2 regions of the Anaeromassilibacillus sp. 1001302B_160321_C8 genome follow, and region 2 is predicted to be linked to the other one. Evidence: a T-box and tRNA genes for the amino acid it is inferred to sense, from the RefSeq annotation. Region 2 holds a T-box; the other holds one or more tRNA genes.
The links. The T-box of region 2 lies ahead of tyrS (tyrosine--tRNA ligase). A T-box ahead of a tRNA ligase gene usually reads a tRNA of that ligase, here a tRNA-Tyr.
Positions count from the first base shown of each region.

Region 1 (10,188 bases), on a different contig from region 2:
CGGCGCAGATGGGCGCCGAACCGCTTGGCCAGGCGGGATGGACCGATGAGGAGATCGTGGATGCCAACCCGGAAGCGATTTTCGCCGTACATGTGAGCTCTGTTTCGGACGAAGAGGCAATTGCCCTGTATACGGAAAATCCTGCATTGGCCAGCGTGGACGCGGTCAAAAACGGCCGTATCTATCCGGTGGAATACAGTCTGGCGTATGCACCCGGGGTCCGCACCAAAGATACGGTAAAACTATTCCTCAAGAGCCTCTATGGGATTGAGGCATAAGATGCAGCGGGGGGATAAACCCGTTCTTGGGAAACGCCCAAGCACGGATAAAACCCTGTCCCAGCGCCTTACAACCGGCGTGTTTCACGGAATACCGGCATATCTCTGCGCAGTCGTCCTTTTGCTGGTAGTTCTGGTGGGGTCCGTGCTTTTTGCTGTGACCGTCGGGTCCGCGGACCTGACGGTGCGCCAGGTGTATGAAGTCATCCTGTTTGAATGGTTCCACATCGGGGACCCCGCAACGCTGGCGCAAGGGGCCGTCCACGACATCGTCTGGTATATCCGGTTGCCCCGGATCGTGCTGGGGGTGGCGGTCGGCATGGGATTGGCGACCGTGGGTGTTGTGATGCAGGCCGTCGTGCAAAACCCGCTGGCGGACCCGTATATCCTGGGAATTTCTTCCGGCGCATCCTTGGGCGCAACGGCGGCAATCCTGCTGGGGATCGGCGCCTTTGGCTCGAATAGCGTCGGTGTCTGCGCCTTTTTGGGCGCGTTGGGCGTATCCTTTGCCGTCATCGGGCTTTCTCACCTTGGAGGCCGTGCAACGCCGGTCAAATTGGTCTTGGCGGGCGTGGCGCTCAGTTCGGTTTGTTCTGCCATTTCCAATTTTATCGTCTATGTGGCGGACGATCCCGGCCGCTTTATGACGGTCACCTTCTGGCTGATGGGCAGCTTGGCGGGGGCGGAATGGGAGAGCAACGGCGTGATTTTTTTGGTTGTGCTTCTGGCGATCGCCTTTTTCTTGACGCAGAGCCGCACGCTCAATCTCATGCTGCTGGGGGACGATACGGCTATCACGCTGGGAACCAATTTGCGCCGTTACCGGCAAGTGTATCTGGTGATGGCCTCGCTGGTGGTCGGCTTCGTTGTCTATGCATCGGGCGTCATCGGATTTGTAGGGTTGATGATCCCTCATGTAATCCGCGTGCTGTTCGGCGTGGATCATCGGAAGCTGTTGCCCCTGTCCGCTCTGGCGGGCGGCATCTTCCTGGTTTGGGCCGACGTGGTGGCCCGGACGATCCTTCCAAATGCGGAGTTGCCGATTGGAATCCTGATTTCGATTGTGGGGGCGCCGGCGTTTGTCCTGCTGCTTGTCAAAAAGACTTATCAGTTTGGAGGGAGGCCGTCATGAGGATTGATGCAGAGGGCCTTTCGTTCTCCTGGGGAAGCACGCAAATTTTAAAGGACATCTCCCTGCGCGCGGAGAATGGTTGTTTTGTCGGGCTGATTGGGCCGAACGGCAGTGGGAAGAGCACCTTTTTGAAATGTATCTATCGCGTATTGCAGCCCAAGATGGGCTGCATCCGGCTGGACGGGGAACCGCTTTCCCATATGAGCCATAAAGAGGCTGCAAAACGCTTGGGCGTGGTTGCACAGCACAATGCCTATGATTTTGATTTTCTGGTAAAGGATATGGTGCTGATGGGGCGCGCGCCGCATAAGCGCGCGATGGACCGCGATACAGCGGAGGACTATGCGATCATGCGCGAAGCCCTGAAGCAGGTGGGCATGGAGGTGCTGGAAAACCGCCCGTTTTCCAGCCTGTCCGGTGGGGAACAACAGCGTGTGATTTTGGCGCGCGCACTGGCGCAGCGCACAGAGGCTTTGATCCTCGACGAGCCCACCAACCATTTGGACATCAAATACCAGCTGCAATTGCTCAACATCGTCAAGTCCATGCATAAGACGGTCCTATCCGCTTTTCACGACTTAAACCTGGCGGCCATGTACAGCGACGTCATCTATGTGGTCAAGGATGGTCAAATTTATAGCAGAGGAACGCCGCGCGAGGTGCTTACAGAGCAGATGATCGAAGAGGTATACGGCGTGCGCGCCAAGGTCCGCACCGATGAAGATGGGCAGCTTTTGATTATCTATCAGGCAAAATAAAAAGGGAAGGGCCTGCCTTGGAGGAAAATCTCCAAGGCAGGCCCTTTGGCGTGCATTTTTTCGGGGCAATTGAGGGCCGGATAAAATTTGTTTGGTTCGCGGGCTGGAAAGGAATGCATGAAAATTCCGCAAAAGGATTTGCAGAGATTGGGATACGGCTTTATAATAGAAATAGCAATGATGAAACCAGCCAAGAAAGAGGGGAAACCGATGAATCGAGAACAGTACACAAAATATAACGCGGAACAGTGGGATCAGTGGGTTGAGGACGGGATCGAATGGGGAATCCCGATCTCCCACGAGGACTATTTGGCGGCAAAAAACGGGACATGGGACGTATATCTCACGCCGATGCGCCCGGTGCCACACAGCTGGTTTCCAGCGCTCAAGGGGGCGCAGCTTTTGGGGTTGGCCAGCGGCGGCGCACAGCAGATGCCGGTTTTTGCCGCTTTGGGCGCAAATTGTACGGTGTTTGACTATTCCAAAAAGCAGCTGGAAAGCGAGCGGATGGTGGCGGAACGCGAGGGCTATTCCATCCAGATTGTGCGCGGCGATATGACCAAGCCCTTGCCCTTCCCGGACGGCCAGTTTGACGTGATTTTCCATCCGGTTTCCAATTGCTACATCGAGGATGTATACCAGGTGTGGCGGGAATGTTACCGCATTCTCAAGCCGGGCGGCGTCCTTCTGGCGGGGATGGACAATGGGATTCCCTACTTGTTCAACGACGATCAAACACTTGTGGTGGAAAATGCGCTTCCGTTTAACCCGTTAAAAAACCCGGAGCAATGTGAAAAGCTGATGCGGGACGGGGACGGCATGCAATTCAGCCATTCGCTGGAAGAGCAGATCGGCGGTCAGTTAAAAGCGGGGCTTCGGCTGACCGACCTCTTTGACGACCGCGACCGGCCCGGCCAGGGACGCCTGCGGGACTTCACGCCCACCTATATCGCAACCCGCGCGATAAAACCGGAAAAGGAAGGAATGTAAAGCGTGGACGGTCTGTTTCTATACGACACTGAAATCGGTCGCATCGCGATTGGAGAAAATGGGGGCGCGATTGCCCTTCTGCGGCTTCCCGGCGAAGAGGTGCCGGGAACGGTTGTGCAACACGAAACGGAACTGCTTCGCAAAGCGGCGGAGCAGCTCCGGGAATACCTGCGCGGGGAGCGGAAGATGTTCGACTTGCCATTGGCGCCGGAAGGTACGGCGTTTCAGAAAGCGGTCTGGAGCGCTTTGCAGGAAATCCCCTATGGGCAGACGCGGTCCTATGGGGAAATCGCCGCGCAGATTGGCCGCCCCAAGGCGTGCCGCGCAGTCGGTATGGCGAACCACTGCAATCCCATCCCGATTTTTATCCCCTGCCACCGCGTGGTGGGGGCGGACGGCAGCTTGACAGGCTATGCGGGCGGATTGGAGTGTAAAAGAACCCTTTTGGATTTGGAGAGACGGTATGGGGCGCGCTGATGCATCTTTGAATATGGAATGGGGCTGGGAGGCTGTCCGGAAGGAATTGCAGGCGATGGCAGAACCGGACTATCGGGCGTTTGCTTCCGGCCTGATTCCAGGGGGAACGCCCATGCTGGGCGTGCGGCTGCCTGCGCTGCGTGGGTTGGCCAAGCGGATTGCGCGCGGGGACTGGCGCGCCTTTTTCCGCGCGGAAAAGGGGAAGTGCTTTGAAGAGACGCTTCTGCGCGGAATGGTGATCGGCTATGCAAAGGCTGATGTAGCGGAGCTGCTTGCTTATACGGAGGCGTTCGTCCCGGAGATTGGCGACTGGTCCACCTGCGACAGCTTCTGCAATACCCTGAAGTTTGTCCGCAAAGATCCGGAACGGGTGTGGGCGTTTTTGCGGCCCTATTTTTCCTCCGAACGGGAATTTGACGTGCGCTTCGGCGTCGTGATGCTCCTGGATCACTTCATCCAAGAGGCGTTCATCGACCGTGTCCTGGAGACCCTGGACAATGTCCGGCATACGGGGTATTATGCGCAGATGGCAGTCGCCTGGGCGCTTGCGGAATGCTATGCGCGCTTTCCGGAGCGGACCATGGCCTATCTGCCCAATAGCCGGCTGGATACGTTCCCTTTCAACAAGGCGTTGCAAAAGATGACCGAATCCCGGCGAATCTGCAGGGAGGAAAAGGAACGGCTGCGCGCCATGAAGCGCCGGTAACGGCGTTTAGGCTGCTTGGTCAAGGGGAAATAAGGCCAGAAGGCCGCAACTGGAAACGATCACAAAGCCAGAGCAACGGATCGTAAAAAAGGGGAAGCCACTGTATCAACAGCGGCTTCCCCCTCTTTTGAATGTGGTTCATCAGTCGTCCAATAGGGCGGTCCCATAGGAGTTGTCGATGGCGCAGAGCCATTTTCCACCGATGCGGCGATAGACATAGGTCGCACGGCGCTCCATGCTGTACGAAGATTCCGCCTTGTTGTCCGCGTCCAGAAGCGTTTGCGACAGGACCAGGACCGTGTCCCCCGCTTCGATCATCCGCATTTTTCCCTGTGTGGGGACGAGGCTGTTCTGGAAATAGGCGGCAATCTGGATGAAAGCTTCCTTGATGGCTTTCTTGCCATGGGCCTCCTTTTCCCCATTGATCACCAAGACGGCGTCCTCTGTGTAAAATTCCATCAGGTCGTCAAAGCGTTCCTCACGGATCGCCTGATCCGCCTGCTGGATGAGGGATTGAATCTCTGGATTCATCGATCAACGCTCCTTTCAAAACGCTAGCCTTTAAAATACAGCGGAAAAGGATGTGGGGCAGATGTTACCTGCCCCTGTGCTTTTCCTTTTTGCGCTGTTGGCGCAGGGCAAACCGCCGCGCTTTTTCCTCTTCGGATTGCTGTTTGCGGAGTTTTTTGCGCTCTTGTTTGCCCAGTTCCCGCTGCATTTGCAGGGCCTGTTGCGATTTGGTTCCCGTTCCGGTGCGGCAAAGCGCCTGCTTTGCTGCGCGCCGCGCCCGTTTGGGGTTCCGAATCTGCGAGGGGATTCCCTCTGCTGCAACGGGTGGACTGAACCGCATGCTATCCCAGTGCTTGAGTAGGAAGTCGTATACCTCGTAATCTTTGGGTTCTGCGCCAAAGACCACCCGGCATGCTTCCACCTGGCCGCTTTCGGTGCGCTCATAGACGCCCACCCAAAACGGTTCCTCAAAAAATACCGTGAGTTTCGCTGCTGTTGTGTCCATTTTGATTCCTCCCATTGTATAATCCTGCAAAGAACGGACGACCCATGGGAGGGAGGGTTACTGGCCGGGAGATCCCCGGCGCGCGGACTACCAACCGCGCCGTGTTTTTATCCTTGCCACTCTATCATACCGTCTTTTTGCTTAGCCCGCAAGAGCGCTTCCGGAAAGGGATGCTGGCTTTTTCTCTCCGGTTTGGAAAACATGTTTTTAACTTGCTTTTTATAGCCTTTGTCTTGACAGGATAGGGGAAAATGGATTAAAGTTGGAAAACGTATGGGAGAACTTTCCGATGGCCGGAACAGGTCTGCGTAGAACCACAACGTCTACAGGAGACGGAGGCAGAATGGAAAAAGCCCCACCGGGAGGAAGCTTCCCGACAAATTAGGATATACTAGTATGGCTGCGGACAGGTTTTGCAAAGCGGACAGGCTGTTGCACAAGTCAGGCGGCAGCAGGTGGCCTATGGATCAAAGTCTCAACCGGGAAATGGAAGGACGGAGGAACTACCGATGAAATGTAATTATAAGATTGTTCTGTTTGACTTGGACGGAACCCTCTGCGAATCGGGCGAGGGAATTTTAAACAGCGCCAAGTATGCAATCCGTGAGATGGGATTTCCCGTCCCTCCGCCGGAGGTCATGCGCAAATTTATCGGGCCGCCCATGGGACAGAGCATGCGCAATTTTTGCGGGATGAGCCAGGAGCAGGCGGAAAAGGCCGTTGCGCTGTATCGCCAGCGGTATAACCGGATCGGTTGGAGAGAAAACCGCCTGTATCCGGGAATCGAGGCGCTATTAAAGGATTTGAAAGCTTCCGGCGCAAAGCTGTCGACGGCCTCCTCGAAGCCAAAGCCGATCTTGGAACACATCGTCCAAGCGTATGACATCCGAACATATTTTGACGCGCTGGTGGCAGCCGGGCCCGACGGATTCCATTCCAGCAAGCCGGAGATGATTGCGCAGGCGATCCGGGAGTGCGGCGGCGCAGAAAAGCGCGAGGTTGTCATGATCGGAGACACCCATTTTGACGCGCGCGGCGCGGTTGAGGCTGGGGTGGACTTTTTGGCGGCAGCTTATGGCTATGGGACAAAAGAGGAGCTAGCAGAGGCTGGGGCGGTCTGGTTTGCGGATTCGGTGGACGCCCTGCGGCCCTATCTCTTTTCCAACGAAAATTAAACCAAATTTTTCAAAAATCTTTGCATTTCGGGCTTGACAAATGGACAAAAAGTATGGTATATTAGTCAAGCACTCTTGAGTGATGCAAATGCTGGTGTAGCTCAGTTGGTAGAGCAGCTGATTTGTAATCAGCAGGTCAGGGGTTCAAGTCCGTTCACCAGCTCCAGCAGGTTATCTGCTTTTGGCGGACACGGAGCTTGGTGTTTGGGAAGAGTTCCCTGTCAACGCCAGAGACAAGCTTGCTTCTGAAATGGGGCGGCACATATGGAGGAGTTCCCGAGTGGCCAAAGGGGGCAGACTGTAAATCTGTTGCTTTTCAGCTTCGATGGTCCGAATCCATCCTCCTCCACCAATGTAAGAAGATCCGGCATGTGTGAATGTGCCGGGTCTTTTGTTTTTTGTAAAGGATGTAGCAGATATGGTATTCGATATGGCGTTTCATATGGCATTCCCCTTTTGGGAGGAGATTCAAGAGCAGGGATGTGGCATTGAATTTGCATATGCCAGAACCGCTACTTTGGAATCGTATTCTGAGAACCGGCATTTCGCGATTGCATTGTTGAAAAGCAGGACGGATGATACATATTGGTTAAAATACTATATCTGTAAATGGGAAAAAAGCCCCACGCGTGCGAAGGATTGCATTTTACTTTCCTGCAACAGGAAAGCTTCTTCTTTGGCGGAAAAAGCGAATCAAACATATCCAACACATGTACAGCGAGTGGATGGTTTTGACGGCTATCGTTGTTATTTCTATCAAAGGAGACAGAAGATATATTCCTGGTGGGTAGCTTGTCCGGATGGGTGGGCGGAGATGGAACGTGTTGTGCAGGAGTTGATTCATGAAATCCCCTACCCATCGCCCTTGCATGAACCATGTTTTATTACGGTCAGCCAGGCGTTATCCGAAGGAATTTGAATGCTCTGCTTCCTTCCGGATGGGCTGGAGATGGTTTGCCTCCTTTTTGTTACAATCGCAGCAGAAATACTGCCGAAGCGCATCGGAAAAACCGGCATGGAAAAGGGCATCCAACGAAATCCCTGTTGGATGCCCTTGCTGTTTGATGAAACCGTTTGGCTGTGTGCTTTTATTAGTCGTTGAACAAGGCGGAAAGATCATCTTGCGCAAGGGGGCGCGCTTGATTCTGAATCAATACCCCAACGGCCTTTTCCGGATCGTTGACACGGAATACCATATAAGCTACGTCCTTTTTGCGCGCGGTAAAAGCATAGGAGTATTCCACGTTGATGCCGCCTTCTCCAAGTGCAGTGAGCAGTTTCACAAGGCTGCCTGGCTTGTCAGAGAGTTCGACCGCCAGGACCGGCGTGACCGCACAGATATAGCCGGCATCTTTGACGACATTGACCGTTTTATAGGGGTCGTCTACAATCAGGCGCAGGATTCCAAAATCCTGCGTTTCGGCAATGGAAAGAGCGCGCATATCGATCTGGTTTTCCTCCAAAAGCCGGGTGAATTCAGCCAGCTGTCCAGGCTTGTTTTCCAGAAATACGGAGATCTGATTGATAGTCATTTCCAAAGCTCCTTTCTCAGTACAGGTTGCGTTTGTCGATTACACGTACCGCTTTGCCTTCGCTGCGGGTAATGCTCTTAGGCGCTACAAGCTTCACAACCGTATAGATTCCCAGCATGGCTTTCAGAGCGTCCACCAGTTCCTTTTCGCGGGAAGAGACTTGAGAGAGGTTGTCGGAGAACATCTCGGGCGTCATCTCTACCTGGACCTCCAGCTTATCGCTGTTGTTTTCACGGCTGACGACGATCTGATAGTTGGCAGGGTATCCCTTGTTAAGCAATACCGTTTCGATCTGAGACGGGAATACATTGACACCCTTGACGATCAACATGTCGTCACTACGGCCCATCGGCTTGGACATACGCACATGGGTACGCCCGCAGGGGCATTTTTCGTAATTGAGCACACAGATATCACGTGTGCGATAACGAAGCAAAGGGAAAGCGTCCTTGGTAATACAAGTGAAGACCAGCTCGCCGACGCTGCCTTCCGGCAACACTTCACCGGTTTTTGGGTCGATAATTTCAGGGATAAAATTGTCTTCGTTGATGTGCATACCGTGCTGGTCGCTGCACTCAAAAGCGACGCCAGGGCCGGAAATCTCGGTCAAGCCATAGATATCGTACGCTTTGATCCCTAGTTTGTTTTGGATATCCTGGCGCATCTCCTCGCTCCATGCTTCTGCGCCGAAGATACCGGCCTTCAATTTGATCTTATCCCGCAGGCCGCGTTCAATAATGCTCTCTGCCAGATAGGCGGCATAGGAAGGGGTACAGCAGAGGATGGTGGAGCCCAGGTCACACATGAACTGAATCTGCCGGTCGGTATTGCCGGAAGACATGGGCAGGGTTAGGGAACCGACTTTATGGGAGCCGCCATTCAGGCCGGGGCCGCCGGTGAACAGGCCGTAGCCATAGCAGACGTGTACCACATCTTCTTTGGTGCCGCCGGCCGCCACGATTGCACGGGCGCAGCATTCGTCCCACAGGTCAATATCGTGTTGCGTATAGAAAGCGACTACCCGGCGGCCGGTTGTGCCGCTGGTGGACTGGATACGCACGCAATCCTCTAGCGGGACAGCCAATAGGCCGTATGGATATGCTTGGCGCAAATCTTCCTTGGTTAAAAAGGGGAGTTTATGTAGGTCGTCAACGGAACGGATATCGTCTGGAGTAACGCCCTTTTCCTCCATCAGATGACGGTAATAAGGTACATTCTCGTAGACACGTTTCACGGTCGGGATCAGGCGCTCGTTTTGCCAAGCTCTGATTTGTTCCCGGCTGGCACACTCGATTTCAGATTGATAATAATGCTCCATAAAGGGGATCTTTCCTTTCTATATAATGATAATGGGATAATCGTGTAGGAATCCAACGATTTTATAGAGATTATACCATTTTACCTAGATAAAGTAAATATATTTAGTGCGTTTATGTGGACGTTTCTATTGGCGTATCTTTTGTTTTTTCCACCATAGAAATGGATTTGGAGAAATAGCGGAGCCTAAAGCGCCTGGGGCTTGTTGCGGCCGGGAAGGGATTCCGTGGGACCTCGTTTTTGCGCCTGAGCGGATGGAGGAATGGCTAAAGCGCATTTCGAAGAATATTTTGTGGGGTTGTTTTGCGTAAAAATTCAAAGTGGAATCATTTTCTGAGAGGCTCTGACAACCCGGAGCTGTCTAAGAGATCGAAAAAGCAGCTGCCGGTTTTCGCTGGCAGCTGCTTTTTCGATATAAACCGTATGTTAGGCCCTTGATGGGGTTTCGCCGGATTCGCTTGCGGATTGAAGCGCCGCATAGCCGGTCTCACCGGTGCGGATCTTTAATGCATCGGTAATTTCATAGGCGAAAATCTTTCCATCGCCCACTTCACCCGTATAAGCAACCTCTTTGATCTTCTGGATGGTTTTGTCTTTCCACTCTTCCGAAGAGACGACGATTTCCAGCTTGATTTTTGGCAGCAGCATGACGTCGATTTCCTGCCCGCGCACGACGGTTTTATAACCGCGCTGGGCGCCGAACCCCATCACTTGATAAGCAGTGACGCCGTTGACGTCAATTTCATGCAGGGCTTCCTTGATGTCCTCGAGCTTTTCCTCGCGGATGATGGCTTCTACCTTGTACATC
Region 1 is NZ_JADNJD010000009.1:3,576-13,763, reverse strand. It holds gene I2E77_RS07645 (ABC transporter substrate-binding protein) at 1-278, shown strand, start outside; gene I2E77_RS07640 (FecCD family ABC transporter permease) at 262-1,410, shown strand; gene I2E77_RS07635 (ABC transporter ATP-binding protein) at 1,407-2,168, shown strand; gene I2E77_RS07630 (hypothetical protein) at 2,186-2,407, shown strand; gene I2E77_RS07625 (class I SAM-dependent methyltransferase) at 2,379-3,158, shown strand; gene I2E77_RS13925 (methylated-DNA--[protein]-cysteine S-methyltransferase) at 3,162-3,635, shown strand; gene I2E77_RS07615 (DNA alkylation repair protein) at 3,622-4,341, shown strand; gene I2E77_RS07610 (YybH family protein) at 4,483-4,872, opposite strand; gene I2E77_RS07605 (YjdF family protein) at 4,937-5,356, opposite strand; gene I2E77_RS07600 (HAD hydrolase-like protein) at 5,866-6,531, shown strand; tRNA gene I2E77_RS07595 (tRNA-Thr) at 6,622-6,697, shown strand; tRNA gene I2E77_RS07590 (tRNA-Tyr) at 6,798-6,883, shown strand; gene I2E77_RS07585 (hypothetical protein) at 6,950-7,450, shown strand; gene I2E77_RS07580 (ACT domain-containing protein) at 7,623-8,063, opposite strand; gene I2E77_RS07575 (phenylacetate--CoA ligase family protein) at 8,080-9,381, opposite strand; gene I2E77_RS07570 (P-II family nitrogen regulator) at 9,807-10,188, opposite strand, start outside.
Region 1: it has a tRNA-Tyr gene. The T-box ahead of tyrS (tyrosine--tRNA ligase) is inferred to sense a tRNA for this amino acid. The anticodon was not compared.

Region 2 (10,188 bases):
AACAGAACCGGCCAGCCCGGAGGATGAGAACCCGACGGAGCCGGAAGAAAAAGAGCCGGTAGTAGCTGGACAGGAAGAGCGTTCGGAAACTCCCGTGCCGGATGAACCGGCGGAGGGTTCCCGGGAAGAAGGATCGGACGATCTAGACAATGGACATCAGGAAGATTAAAATTGGTATAGGAGGAATTGGAAATGGCAAAGTTGATTGATGGGAAGGCAGTTTCCGCGAGTGTGCGCGCACAGGTGGCAGAGGAAGTCGAGCAGCTCAAGCAGCAGGGCGTGACGCCCGGCCTGGCGGTGGTTATCGTCGGCGATGATCCGGCATCCCGCACCTATGTAAACAATAAGAAAAAGGCCTGCGCACAGACGGGCATCTATTCGGAAGAGTATGCCCTGCCTGCCACGACCACGCAGGAAGAACTGATGGAGCTCATTGAGAAGTTGAACAACAAGAAGGACATCAACGGCATTTTGGTGCAGTCCCCGCTGCCGAACGGCTTGGACGAAGAAGCTGTGGTGGAGGCCATCGTGCCGGAAAAGGATGTGGACGCATTCCATCCTTCCAACGTGGGCCGCATCATGATCGGCAATTTCCATTTTCTGCCCTGCACGCCGGCGGGCATCATCGAACTGCTCCGTTCGCAGGATATTGAGATCCAGGGCAAGGAATGCGTCGTAATCGGCCGGAGCAACATTGTCGGCAAACCGATGGCCATGCTCCTGCTACATAACAACGGGACCGTGACGATCTGCCACAGCAAGACGAAAAACCTCAAGGAAATCTGCAAGCGTGCGGATATCCTAGTCGCTGCGGTGGGCAAACCGAAATTCGTCACGGCAGACATGGTCAAGCCCGGCGCGGTTGTGATCGATGTGGGAATGGACCGCGATGAGAACGGTAAGCTCTGCGGCGATGTGGACTTTGCCGAGGTGGAGAAGATCGCTGGATATATCACGCCGGTTCCGGGCGGCGTGGGACCCATGACGATCGCCATGCTCCTGCGCAACACCCTGACGGCGGCCCGGCTGCAAAACGGGCTTTCGATGTAAAACGGCCCACAGTGCAATACTGGGGGCTTTCGGATGGAGAACCTTATCAATCAGATCAATCAACCGGACGATTTGCAGAATCTCTCGGAGAAGGAGTTGGAGATGCTCTGCTCGGAGATCCGGGAGAAGATTATTCAAACGGTCGCCCACAACGGCGGCCATTTGGCCTCCAATCTGGGCGTGGTGGAATTGACCGTTGCCTTGCACCGGGTGTTCCATGCGCCGCAGGACAAGATTGTCTGGGATGTGGGCCATCAGGCCTACACCCATAAGATCCTCACAGGCCGGCGGGAGCAGATCGACACCATCCGCACGCGCGGCGGCCTCTGCGGGTATCCCAACCGGGCGGAAAGCCCGTATGACCCGTTCAATGCAGGGCACGCCAGCACCGCCATTTCTGCTGCTTACGGGATGGCGGTTGCGAAGAAGGTCCGTCACGAGCCGGGGCATGTGATCGCGGTCATCGGGGACGGTTCTTTGACGGGCGGCATGGCTTATGAAGGATTGAACAATGCGGGGCGTTTCCCAAAGAATTTTATTGTGATCTTAAACGACAATAAGATGTCGATCTCCCGCAGCGTGGGGGCGATGGCGCGCTACTTGGCGCAGATTCGCACCAAACCGGGCTATCTGCGCGCCAAGGGGAATCTGGAATCCGCGCTCGATAAGCTGCCGGGGGTAGGCCCCTCCTTGCATCGCGCTATTTCCGGCGCAAAGACGGCGGTCAAACATCTGCTGTACAACAATACCCTGTTCGAAGATATGGGTTTTGTCTACTACGGTCCCTTTGACGGTCATAACCTTCCGCAGCTATTGGAGGTCTTGGAAAATGCCAAGCACATTGAGCACCCCATTTTGCTGCATGTTATTACGGCAAAGGGCAAGGGGTATTCCTTTGCGGAGGAGAACCCCGGCGTATTTCACGGGATTTCCAAGTTTGATGTGAACACAGGCAAGAAGCTCTCCAACAGCGAGGACTTTTCCAGCCAGTTTGGGCAGTACCTCTGCGAGGCAGCTGCAAATGACCGGAGCATCTGTGCGATTACGGCAGCGATGCAGATGGGGACGGGCCTGACCGAGTTTGCCAAACGGTTCCCAGACCGCTTTTTCGATACGGGCATTGCGGAGGAACACGCTGTGACGTTTGCGGGCGGGCTGGCGGCCGGTGGAATGCGGCCGGTGTGTGCGATTTATTCGACGTTCCTTCAGCGCGGCTATGATCAGATCATCCACGACGCGGCGCTGCAAAACGTAAAGGTCACCTTTGCCATCGACCGCGCTGGCGTGGTGGGGGAGGACGGCGAGACGCACCAGGGCATTTTTGATGCGGCCTTTTTGAATACCATCCCCAATTGCACGGTGTTTTCGCCCGCGTATTACGACGAGCTGCGGAAAGACCTTCAAACGGCGCTGTACGATTGCGAAGGGGTGGCTGCGGTCCGTTACCCGCGGGGAGGGCAGCTTTTCCGCCCGTACGATTATCAACCGAGTGGGAAGGCGTTTGACCTCTATGGGGACGAAGGCGCCGGTACCGTGCTGGTAACGTATGGCCGTCTGTTTTCGTTCGCATGCGAGGCGTTTTCCCGTTGGAAAAAGCAGGGGATTTCTGTGCATATTGTCAAGCTCAACCGTATCAAGCCGGTATCAGCCGGGGCGGTCGAGGCCGCCAAGGGCGCCAAGCATGTCTTTTTCTTTGAAGAGGGCATCGAGCAGGGCGGCGTGGGTGAGCACTTTGAACATCTGCTGCATGAAGCTGGATTCCACGGCGCCTATGTACTGCGCGCCATCCAAGGGTTTGTGCGGCACGCGACCATGCAGGAATCCCTGCATGATTTGGGATTGGACGCCGACGGGATATACCGCACGGTGACGGATACCCTACAGAATTGGAAATAGAATCAAAAATCATACTATATACCCTGAAAACAGAGATACAAATAGAGATATTAGGAGTAAAAAAGTGGCGGAGAAAAAAAGGCTGGATTGCCTGCTCTTTGAGCAGGGGCTTGCGCAGAGCCGTGAAAAAGCGCGCGCTATGATTATGGCGGGCAACGTCTATGTGGACAATCAAAAATCTGATAAACCCGGCACCATGCTGCCGCTTACGGCGAAGATTGAAGTGCGCGGGGCGGCGCTCCCCTATGTCAGCAGGGGTGGGCTGAAGCTGGAAAAGGCGATGGAGCAGTTTCCCATTTCCCTGGAAAACAAGGTTTGCATGGACATCGGTGCATCCACGGGCGGTTTTACGGACTGTATGCTGCAAAACGGCGCGCGAAAGGTGTATGCCATCGACGTCGGCTACGGGCAGTTGGCCTGGAGACTGCGCACCGATGCACGTGTGGTGAATTTGGAGCGCACCAATGTGCGCTATTTGACGGACGAACAGGTCCCGGAGCCGGTGGATTTTTTCAGTGTGGACGTTTCCTTCATCTCCCTATGCCTGGTGTTGCCTGTGGCACGGAAATTCTTGGCGGATGGCGGGCAGGCGGTATGCCTGATCAAACCCCAGTTCGAGGCCGGGCGCGGCAAGGTGGGGAAGAAGGGCGTGGTGCGCGAGCCTTCTATCCATGTGGAAGTGGTGGAAAAGATCGTACATTTTGTCCTGGAAAACGGCTTTTCGGTGGAAGGTTTGACCTTCTCTCCGGTGAAAGGGCCGGAGGGGAATATCGAATACCTGGCGTTCCTCTCCAAATCCGAGCAGACCCACAGCGTCCCTCTGGATATTCCGGCGCTGGTGGAGGAGTCGCACAGGGTGTTAAATGGTGGTGAGTCGCATTGAATGTCTTTGTTATGCCAAACCTAACCAAGAGAAATGCTCTGTTTCATACGGAACGCATCGTCGGCCAACTGCACCGCTTTGGGATGGAAGTTTCGATGGATTGCCGGTATCGGATGGACTTTCCGGAGAGCGGCGTCCAGTTTTGTGAAGATTTTTATCAGGGGCTGGCGGCCTGTGACATTGTTGTGGCGGTCGGCGGCGACGGGACCATCATCCATGCGGCCAAACATGCGGCGATGGCCGGGAAGCCTGTGTTGGGCATCAACGTGGGCCGCCTGGGATTTGTGGCGGGCTTGGAAGCGGATGAGCTGGAAAAGCTGGAAGGGCTTGTCACCGGAAAGTATGCCGTTGAGAACCGGATGCTTTTGCAGGTGGATACTGTGTTAGACGGTGCGCATCAGACGTATTACGCATTGAACGACGCGGTGATCTCCCGCGGGTCGCTCTCCCGAATCCTCGATTTTAAGGTGCTATTCAACAGTGCAAATATGTGCGGCTACCGGGCGGATGGCCTGATTTTTTCCACGCCGACCGGGTCCACCGCCTACTCGCTTTCCGCAGGTGGGCCCGTGATCGACCCAAGCATGGAGTGTATTTTGCTGACGCCGATCTGTCCGCATTCCCTGTTTGCCAGGACCGTTGTCTTTGGCGGCGATGCCGTTTTAGAGGCCCATGCGGTGCGGGATGAGGACAGCGAGGTCTTTTTGACCGTCGACGGGGAGCGCGCGCTTCCGGTGCCGGACCAATGCGCCATCTATATCCGGCGTTCAGGGTATCGGGCGCAGATTATCAAGCTCAAACAGAACAATTTCTATGAAGTACTCAATCAAAAATTAGCGGAGAGGAGATCCTGAAATGAAAACGAGGCGGCATGCCAAAATCTTGGAGCTTATCAATGAACACAGCGTCGACACGCAGGAGGAACTGCTGCGGCTCCTTCGGGAGGATGGATTTGATGTGACGCAGGCGACCGTTTCCCGCGACATCAAGGAACTTCGGCTGGTGAAAACCCTCTCCAACGATGGCAAATACCGCTATTCGACCGGCAAGGAAACGGGAAAGGACCTGTCTTCTAAGTTCTTTTCGCTGTTGGCGGATTCTTCCATCTCCATTGACTGCGCGCGCAACATCGTCGTCATCAAGGCGTTGACCGGAATGGCACAGGCGATTTGCGCCGCTATGGACGGCCTTCATTGGGAATCCGTGGTGGGGACTCTTGCGGGGGACGACACGATCTTTGTCGTGACGCGGGACGATGAATCCGCGGAACGCTTGGTGGCGGAACTGAAAAGGATTGTCGGGTGATGAGCGATGTTGACCCAGCTTTATATTGAAAATATCGCGGTGATTGAGCGGGCATCCATCGACTTTCAAGGAGGCTTTAACGTCCTTACGGGTGAAACAGGCGCAGGAAAGTCGATTTTGATTGATTCGCTGCACGCCGTGTTGGGGGAGCGCACTTCGCGGGATCTGATCCGCACAGGGGCGCGCTCTGCCTTTGTCAGCGCAACATTCTCCGATGTGGAGGAAAACGTTCTGGAAGCCATCCGGGAGCTTGGATATGCAGCGGAGGAGGACGGGACGCTTCTGTTGCAGCGTGAAATCAGCGCAGAGGGGAAATCCTCCTGCCGCATCAACAGCCGGCCGGCGACCGTTTCGGTTCTGCGTGAGATCGGCGCACAGCTGATCAATATCCATGGCCAACATGAGAGCTATGGGCTGCTGTCCCCGGAGTCCCATATGGGCTATCTGGACCGGATGGGCGTTCCCCAAGCGCTCCTGCAGGCGTATCAAGAGGCGTATCGCCGCATGAACCGCGTAAAAAAGGAGCTGGAAGGCTTCCAGATGGATGAAGCCCAGAAAGCGCGGCAGATCGACTTGCTGACCTATCAAATCGGCGAATTGGAGGCGGCCCAGCTGCGGCCGGGAGAGCAGGAAGAGCTGACCGAACGGCGCGACCTCTATCGGAACAGCGAAAAGATCGCCGGTGCGTTGCAGGCGGCGAAGTTGGCGCTGGATGGAGAGGACGAGGCGGAAGGGGCGCTCTCGGCGGTGACCGACGCAGCGGATGCCCTGGCCGATGCAGGGCGGTATCTGCCCGCGGCAGCCTCCCTGGAGGAACGGCTGCGCAGTGTGCAATATGAGCTGGAGGACTGTAACACGGAAATCGGGAGCCTGGCCGACGGCTTGGAGTACGATCCGGAGGAATTGGAGCAGATCGAAGGCCGGTTGGATCAGTTGTACCGGCTCGGCTTGAAATACGGCGGCAGCGTGGAGGAGATGCTCGCCTTTTTGGAAGATTGCAAAAAGCAGCTCTCCGATATCGAACTTTCCGATGCGCATATCGCGCGTTTGACGAAAGAACATCAGGAAGCCGAGACCGAAGCTTGGCGCTGTGCAAAAGCGCTTTCCGCCAAGCGGCAAGAGGTCGCCGCTCTGTTTGCAAAGCGCGTGCAGGAAGAGTTGACCTTCCTGGACATGCCGAACGTGACGTTTCTGGTACAGCGCGAGGAAGGGGCACTTAGTCCCTCCGGATGCGATCGGGTACAGTTTTTGATCTCCACCAACCCGGGCGAACCGGCTAAGCCATTGGCGAAGATCGCTTCGGGCGGCGAGCTTTCCCGGATCATGCTGGCGATCAAGACCGTATTGGCGGGTACGGATCACATCGGAACGCTGATCTTTGACGAAATTGACACCGGGATCAGCGGCAGTGCAGCACAAAAGGTAGGGCTCAAGCTGCGGGAGGTATCGCGCACCCGGCAGGTGATTTGTGTCACGCATTTGGCGCAGATCGCTTCCCTGGCGGACGCCCATTTCCAGATTAAAAAGCATGTGGAGCACGACCGTACCTACACCAACGTGACGGCGCTCGATCATGAGGGGCGCAAGCGGGAGTTGGCACGGATTATGGGCGGCACCGAGATCACCGAGCTTTTGCTGCAAAATGCGGAAGAAATGCTGCAAATGGCGAAGAAAACGCCTTGACAGTTTGAAACCCGTTGGATATAATGAGAGCAATGGCATCGAAGGGAAGAAGTACGCGGAATGCGGCTGGCAAAGAGAGCCCGCGGTTGGTGGAAGCGGGAGCAGCGGTCTGCGGAAATACATCCTGGAGCCGCCGGGTGGAACGCCAGATGGTCAGTAGATCCGGCCGGGGTGGCGCACGTTAACGCGCACGGGTATGGTTGTACCCATGAGGCCGCATTCGTGAGGGTGCGGTAAACTGAGGTGGTACCGCGGAATTTCTCCGCCCTCTGCAAAAATCGCAGGGGGCGTTTTCTTTTGCCCCCAATACAGAAATGGAGGAAAACAAATGGGCGTTTACGACGAACTGAAAGCGCGCGGTTTAATCGCGCAGACGACCAACGAGGAAAAGATCCGGGATCTGTTGAACAACGACAAGATCACCTTCTACATCGGCTTTGACCCGACAGCGGACAGTCTGCATGTGGGCCACTTTGTCCAGATCATGGTGATGTCCTGGATGCAGAAGGCCGGGCATGTGCCGATCGCCCTGTTCGGCGGCGGCACGGGCATGATCGGCGACCCGTCCGGAAAGACCGACATGCGCAAGATGCTCACCAAGGAGACCATCGACCACAACATCGCCTGTTTCCAGAAGCAGATGTCCCGCCTGATCGACTTTTCCGAGGGGAAAGCGATTATGGCGAACAACGGCGATTGGCTGCTTAACCTGAATTACATTGACTTCTTGCGCGAGGTGGGCGTGCATTTCTCCGTCAACCGGATGCTGGCGGCAGAGTGCTACAAGCAGCGTTTGGAGCGCGGCCTCTCCTTCTTCGAGCTGAATTACATGCTGATGCAGAGCTACGATTTTCTCGAGCTCAACCATCGCCACAACTGCGTGATGGAGCTGGGCGGTGACGACCAGTGGAGCAACATCATCGGCGGCGTGGAGCTGCTCCGCCGCAAAGAGGCCAAAGAGGTCTACGGCATGACCTTCACCTTGCTCACGACCAGCGAGGGCAAAAAGATGGGCAAGACCGAAAAGGGCGCCGTCTGGCTCGACCCGGAAAAGACCTCGCCGTTTGAATTCTACCAGTACTGGCGCAATGTGGACGACGCAGATGTCATCCGTTGCCTGAAGATTTTGACCTTCCTGCCGCTGGAAGAGATCAACGAGCTGGAAAAGCTCGAAGGCGGCGAGCTCAACAAGGCAAAAGAGATCCTCGCCTATGAGGTCACTAAGTTGATCCACGGCGAAGAAGAGGCGAAGAAGGCCCAGGAGGGTGCGCGCGCCTTGTTCGGCAAGGGCGCAAATACCGACAATATGCCTTCTACTGCGATCACCGAGGCGGACTTCACCGACGGGGAAATCGGCGTGCTTGACCTGATGGTTAAGACAAAGCTTGCTCCGTCCCGCGCGGAAGGCCGCAGATTGATTGAGCAGGGCGGCGTTGCGGTAGACGATGTGAAGGTACCGTCGATTTCTGCGAAACTTTCCCTGGAGAAGGACTTCGAAAAGAAGTATGTGATTATTAAAAAGGGTAAGAAAGTGTTCCACAAAGTAACACTGGAATAACCAAGACCAATGAATAAATATCCCCCGGCTCCGCCGCCGGGGGATATTTATTGTAGTTTGCAGAAAAAGTCAAAGGACAGCAGTTGGGACGATACGCTGTCCTTTGACTTTTATCTTTTTCCATTCAGAATGAATCCCGTTGAGCGGCTGCTTAATTTTCTTTCCTGTATTTCTACATAGCGGCCAGTCCTTTCTTTATGTTGCCACTGACTGAATTGCGTTGCAGCAGCCCGGCACAGGACCGCACATCAACGCAGCTACCAATCCAACGTTTTTATATATGCCGTTTCTGTTGGAGGCTGGTGAATAACAGTAATTTTCAAAGGGTTTACAATGTAAAGCCGATTTTTCTCTGTGCAGGCCAAGGGCAATCCCGCCATTGTCCGCTGTCTTGCTCTGCTTTTCCAGTCAACAGGTCTGTGGCGGCGTCTGCAATATAGCCCAGGTAACTTCCAGCGGAGCTGTCACCGCATAGCAATTTCCACATAAGACCGCCAAAAAGATAAGACTGGGCAAATTCGCGCCAGCTATGCAGCTCCTCCACAACCTTTTGGGAGAGATCCCAAAGAATACCAACAGCTTCGCTTTCCGTGAGCCAGCCTAAATAGCAGCCCCAACGGGTCAGCATCGCCGCCCGGCCAATATCCCATCCAGCCATAAAGCCAGGGGCATATTGGCTTTTATACCGTTGTGCAAACCGCCATGCCCGCTTGGTAGACTCACAGTCATCCTCGTCCATGGTTTCGTCCATCAGTTCCTCAGGCGAGGATGCCTCACTATAAAGCTGATACCGCAGGATATAGCCCTCCTGTGCTAAATAGCGGATCATATCCAGCAGATCGCTACGACCATTTATCCCCCAGGAGCGGCGTACAAGGGACACGACTTTCTGTTCCATGACTGGGATATGTTCCTCCACATCCATGCTATACAGATTGTGGTCGTTAAGGGTCGATACAATACCAGACAGCAAGATGCCAAAGCGTTCCCATTTTGCGTCATTTTTTTGGTAAGGAATCGGTTCTGGCTCAGGGATGGCCTCAAGCCGAGCCATGGTTTCATCCAAGGTAATATAAAGGTTTTGCTCCAGTTCTAAATTCCATACGGGTTCTTCCTCTTCGTCGGCATCCTCCATCTCCAGCATTTCCAGAGCCGCCGCGAGAACGCCCATATCTTCTCCAAAAAGTTGCCCCATCAAGTTCTCTGTAGTGGAAGCAGTAGCTTCAGCGACTTTCTCATTGACCATTTTTTGTAATAGTTCCTCATTGACGGCCATTTGTGCCACACCATCGGCCCCTAATATCTGACCAAGAATTTCTACTTGCCGCTCCGTGCTGGCATGGATCTGTTCCTCTGCCTCAGCAGCAGATATAGATGCTTCTTTTTCAGAGCTGGAAACCTCGAGGTTATTAACCAGTTCTTCGCTTTTTTCAAAAGTCTTTTTCATCGCATCGGCGGCCTTCTCACGGGCTTGTTGCGCCCGTTTCCTAATTTCGTTTATATCCATCTTTTTTTCTGTCCTCCTCATCAGGGGGGAGCGTATGCCATGCCGGAGGTTTTTGGCGGCGTGTAAACAGCTTTTTGATCCGTCTTAATATTGCTTCTATAAAATGAAACCACAGATTACCAAATATAAATACCACCAAAAGGAACAGCAGGATCGCTCCAATTTCTCCCAAAGGCATTTTAACCTCACTTTGTTGCAAATCTGTTCATAAAGAAATCAGTAAAAGCGGCCAACTCCTCGTCCTGCGAAACATAGACATATAGCTTTTCATCTTCCAGCCAATCATAGGCATTGATACCGATATAT
Region 2 is NZ_JADNJD010000021.1:11,081-21,268, forward strand. It holds gene lgt (prolipoprotein diacylglyceryl transferase) at 1-169, shown strand, start outside; gene folD (bifunctional methylenetetrahydrofolate dehydrogenase/methenyltetrahydrofolate cyclohydrolase FolD) at 193-1,050, shown strand; gene dxs (1-deoxy-D-xylulose-5-phosphate synthase) at 1,084-2,946, shown strand; gene I2E77_RS12370 (TlyA family RNA methyltransferase) at 3,011-3,829, shown strand; gene I2E77_RS12375 (NAD(+)/NADH kinase) at 3,841-4,683, shown strand; gene I2E77_RS12380 (arginine repressor) at 4,685-5,134, shown strand; gene recN (DNA repair protein RecN) at 5,141-6,817, shown strand; T-box leader at 6,847-7,090, shown strand; gene tyrS (tyrosine--tRNA ligase) at 7,146-8,375, shown strand; gene I2E77_RS12395 (DUF1266 domain-containing protein) at 8,704-9,882, opposite strand; gene I2E77_RS12400 (hypothetical protein) at 10,068-10,188, opposite strand, start outside.